Regions from separate parts of the Sinanaerobacter sp. ZZT-01 genome, predicted to be linked through region 2. Evidence: predicted binding sites of a transcription regulator. Region 2 holds the regulator's gene; the other holds the start of a gene.
What was found. The regulator HrcA, encoded in region 2, represses chaperone genes, less so after heat shock. The targets are predictions, from matches to a motif close to TTAGCACTCNNNNNNNNNGAGTGCTAA.

Region 1: a site for HrcA is predicted at 1,298-1,324, ahead of U5921_RS13560 (Hsp20/alpha crystallin family protein). Genes of this name have one in related genera too.

Annotation. Positions count from the first base shown of each region.
Region 1 is NZ_CP141728.1:2,798,130-2,800,602, reverse strand. It holds gene U5921_RS13570 (YcxB family protein) at 1-320, opposite strand, end outside; gene U5921_RS13565 (DUF4397 domain-containing protein) at 504-1,151, shown strand; gene U5921_RS13560 (Hsp20/alpha crystallin family protein) at 1,354-1,803, shown strand; gene U5921_RS13555 (SprT family zinc-dependent metalloprotease) at 1,880-2,473, opposite strand, start outside.
Region 2 is NZ_CP141728.1:2,599,248-2,601,720, forward strand. It holds gene hrcA (heat-inducible transcriptional repressor HrcA) at 398-1,447, shown strand; gene grpE (nucleotide exchange factor GrpE) at 1,437-2,027, shown strand; gene dnaK (molecular chaperone DnaK) at 2,103-2,473, shown strand, end outside.

The DNA of each region.
Region 1 (2,473 bases), 200 kb from region 2:
TAATCCTTGTAAAAAGAAATCGTTTCGGAAGAACCAAAAGTGCCAGTGTTGTCCGTTTGTATTCTTCTTTTTTTCTTCCATTCAACCTTATAACAAAGCACCGCCAACATCAGACCTAATAGACAAATCCAAGCCAAAAAAAACAGCTTCCATTCAAAATGGTCCATGAGATAGCGACCTAACAAAGCCCCTAAACCAGATAAAAGAAACATCATAGGAATCGTAAAAATGTTTTTTCGAAATGTAGCAAAATATAAAAAATTTCTATAGTCTTCCTTCTCCATCGTTGTTTTAACGCGAAACAATGGCAATTCCTGCATAAAAAAATTCTCCTTTTCATAAAATTTAATATTTCTTTAAAAATTATACATCAATTTTCTTTCTTTTCCCAGTGTATTCTCTTTATTTAATAATACTGTAAATTAACACTTTATACCTTGCATCATATATTATACTGAACCAATCTGTACAAACAATTTTTATAAATCAAAAGAGGTGAAGCTATGAACCAATATAAAAAGTGCGAAAGAAGAGGCTGTTGCAACAATAACAGCAACCGGGTTTTAGGTTACTTCCGTATTTTTCACGCACATCCAGATGCACCAAATGTTGATATATACCTAAATGATAAAATCATTTCCGAAAACTTGCCTTATAACTCCTACTCAGGGTATTTTCCTATGTGCTGTGATGATTACAAATTAACCATAAAAATGAATGGATTCGAAAGCCCGCCTATGGTAGTTGATCTTTTAACGATAAGTGAAAATGAGATGCAGACGATATCTTTGATTAAAACAGAAGAAAAAGCCGGATTATTAAAAAATCTCGATGATTCTAACGTGACTGAAAAGAATACATCCATGCTGCGTTTTATCCATCTCTCACCGGATGCTCCTGCAGCTGATTTAACTTTACCCGATGGAACCATCATCTTTGAAAATATATCCTATCAAGAATCCACACCTTATCTTTTAGTTCCCTCTTCCTCCTATACACTTCACATACGTGAAACGGGAACACCGAATGTTCTACTGACTGTTCCGGATTTAACATTACATGGAGAAAAATCTTATTCATTAAATGCAACTGGCCTACTTGATGGATACCCTAAATTAGACTCTCTTATACTATTAGATGACTTTCATTAACATAAAAAGTCTAAGATGTGGAAATGCGAATATCTGATTCCGTTATTTCCACTTTTTATATTTATATATAATTTGATTATGATTTTTTAATTTTTTTCAAAAAAGTATTGACAATATAAAAAGAATGATGTACTTTAATAATATATTTAGCACTCACCGACATAGAGTGCTAACAAAAAAATATTTTTAAGGAGGAATCAGTATGTATGGATTAACACCTTTTAACAAAAATCAGATGCAAAGAAGAGATGGTCATGATTTTGTAGACTTCTATAACATGTTTGATGACTTTTTTAACAATAACCTCTTAAATGCTAAAAGTCTGAGAAATGATACGTTTAAGTTAGATGTCAAAGAAGAAGATACATCCTACATTGTCGAAGCAGAAATGCCAGGCGTAAAAAGAGAAGATATCAAATTAGATTATCAAAATGATAATCTAATCATCAGTGTACAATCAAACGAGGAAATTAAAGAAGAAAAAGACAACTTTATTCATAGGGAACGAAGAAGCACTTCCATGCAGAGGGCTATCTATTTAAAAGATATCAATGCACGTGAAATTGACGCTGCGCTTCAGGATGGAGTCCTCAAAATTGTACTTCCAAAGACAGAGCCTACAGATGCTCGATTACAAATTGAAATAAAATAGAAAACGAAAAATCACTCTAGCATAAAAATAAGCTATCTCCAATTTTAAAAGGTTGGAGATAGCTTATTTAAATATTCTAATTCGATGTATTTAATTCTTTCTTTACTAATTTCCAATCAGGAAAATAAATGTCCATGTAATTTTTAAATACCGCATTATGGCTTTTTTCCAGTAAATGGCACAGTTCATGAACAATCACATATTCCAAGCACTTTGGGTGCTTTGGAGCGAGTCTCAAATTCAACCAAATTCGCTTGACTCTTATATTGCATGTACCCCAGCGGGTCTTCATATCTTTTATTCTCCATTCCCTTGCATGAACGTTCATTTTTTCTTCATATTTTTCAGCAATAGCCGGTATTGCCTCCTGCAACTGCTTCCGATACCACTCTTTCATTAGGCTTTTTCGCTGTTCAAGCGTACTTCCTGCATGAATTCGTAATTGAATTTCATCATCAGCCAAAGTAATGGAGCGTTCTCCTGAAAACGGAATGACTCGTAAAGGGTATTCCTTTCCCCACAAAGAAAACAGTTCCCCGGAAAGGTAACTTTTTTCCGGCTTTGGCGCCTGCTTTGAAAATTTTTCTTTATTTTTAATAATCCAGGCCATTTTCAACTCCAAAACTTCTTGAATCCGTTTATCACTTAAGTGTTTCGGAACGGAGACATA
Region 2 (2,473 bases):
TCCTATCTGTCTAATAAAGTTATAAAATCCAAAGAATAAATGAATACTATTACTATATGGTTTGCTTCATAACGAATCAATAAATACATTTCAGATAAAATGCGTTGATCTTGTTACTTGAGACGTATTTATTCTATGATAAGTGCAAATCGCTTTCTGTTTACTTCAATTGGATATAATCGATACATCCGAAATAAAATCGATTGATTTTGTTCCAAATGACCTATTTATTATATCATAAACTTTATTTGCTCAAAGAAAAGAATAAAAAAATTAAAAAATATTTTGGAAATCTATTGACAATATAATATGTCAATGGTAAATTTAGATTATAGTTAGCACTCACCCAAATAGAGTGCTAACAAATTAAAAATATATTTGAAATGCGGTGAGTCGAATGGATTTAAATGAAAGAAAATTAAAAATATTGCAGGCTATCGTTGGAGATTTTATTTGTTCCGCAGAACCGATAGGCTCCCGCACCCTTTCCAAAAAATATAACATGGGAATCAGTCCTGCAACGATACGCAATGAGATGTCTGATTTAGAGGAAATGGGTTATTTAACGCATCCGCATACTTCCGCTGGACGTGTTCCGTCGGCAAAAGCATATCGATTATATGTAAATCAGCTCATGAAGGATTATGAGCTTCCGGAAGACGAAAAGAGAGCAATCTCACAAAAATTGACATCGAATATCACTGAGCTGGATCGGACAATTGAACATGCAGCAGCTCTATTGTCAGAATTGACAAATTTGACATCCTTTGCGATCAGTCCGAAACAGGATGAAAATCGGTTAAAATATATTAATCTTTTACCGGTGGATGAGTCGACAGTCGTTCTTATGATTGTAGCGGAAAATGGTAAAGTCTCCAATACAGCTTTAAAAATAAAAGTGCCTTATACGGAAGAAAATCTCGTCTTACTGTCGAAGGTCATGACGCATAATTATAAAGGAAGAGCTTTGAGTGATATTCTTACACTGGATATTATAAAATCGTTTGAAAAAGATTTGAAGGCACTTTCAAAATTAGCAGAAAGTATTATGCCGGATTTTTTAGCAACGTTAGAAAATATGTTAAATGTAGATTTGTATTTGGAAGGGCTTACCAATATTTTTTCAATACCGGAGTATAACAATATAGAAAAAGCAAAGGTGTTTTTACAAATGCTCCATCAAAGACAGCACTTTACCGATGTACTTGTAAATCGCGACAATGGGATCGTCATTACGATCGGCGATGAAAACAGCGATGAGATTTTAAATGATTGCAGTTTAATCACAGCAGACTATCGAATAAATGGAAAGCTGATTGGTAAGTTAGGCGTGATTGGACCTACGAGAATGAAGTATGATGAAGTTACATCTGTTATAAAATACATGACAGACAATATAAGCCAAGCATTTCAATTAGAGGGAGGAAAAGATGAGGATGAAAAATAATCAGGAAGAAGCGCAGGTGAAGGATTCCACAGTAGAAGAAGGGGTTAAGAATGCGGAAGCTAAGCATGAAGCTACAGAAGAAGCTGCTGTAGATGAAACAGACACGGAAAAAGTGAAGAATGGAGAAGAAGCTGCCCAAAAAGAGAAAGAGGTAACGAAAGAAGAAGAGGATATTCAGACTCGTTATCTTCGTTTAGCAGCAGATTTTCAGAATTATAAACGAAGAGTTGAAAAAGAGAAAAGTGACATTTATGCATATGCCAACGAGAAAATCGTGACAGAATTGCTTGATGTAATAGATAATTTTGAAAGAGCCATTGCACACGGTGAGGATTGCAAAGATCCAAAGATGTTAGAGGGCATGGCAATGATTTTCAAACAATTTAAGGGGGTACTTGAAAAAAGTAATGTTGAAGAGATTAAGGCAGAAGGGGAAGCGTTTGATCCCAATTATCACCATGCGGTGATGACTGAGAATTCCGTTGAATACGAAAGCGGCAAAGTAACAGCCGTTTTACAAAAGGGGTATCTGCTGAATGGAAAGGTGATTAGGCCTTCCATGGTTAAAGTAGCAGAATAAAAATCAGTAAAAAATGCAAAAAATAGTAAGACAAATAAGTATAACAATGAAAATGTGAAAAAGGAGATGTATATTATGGGTAAAGTAATCGGTATAGACTTAGGTACAACAAATTCATGTGTATCAGTATTGGAAGGTGGCGAACCTACCGTCATTACAAATGCAGAAGGAAATAGAACAACACCATCTGTAGTTGGCTTTGCAAAAAGTGGAGAACGTTTGGTTGGTGAGACAGCGAAAAGACAAGCAATCACAAATCCGGATCGAACCATCGCATCCATAAAACGACACATGGGTACGGAACATAAGGTAGATATTGATGGAAAATCCTATACGCCGCAGGATATTTCCGCTATGATTTTATCTAAATTAAAAGCGGATGCTGAAAGCTATTTAGGCGAAAAGATCACAGAAGCAGTTATCACAGTTCCGGCGTATTTTACAGA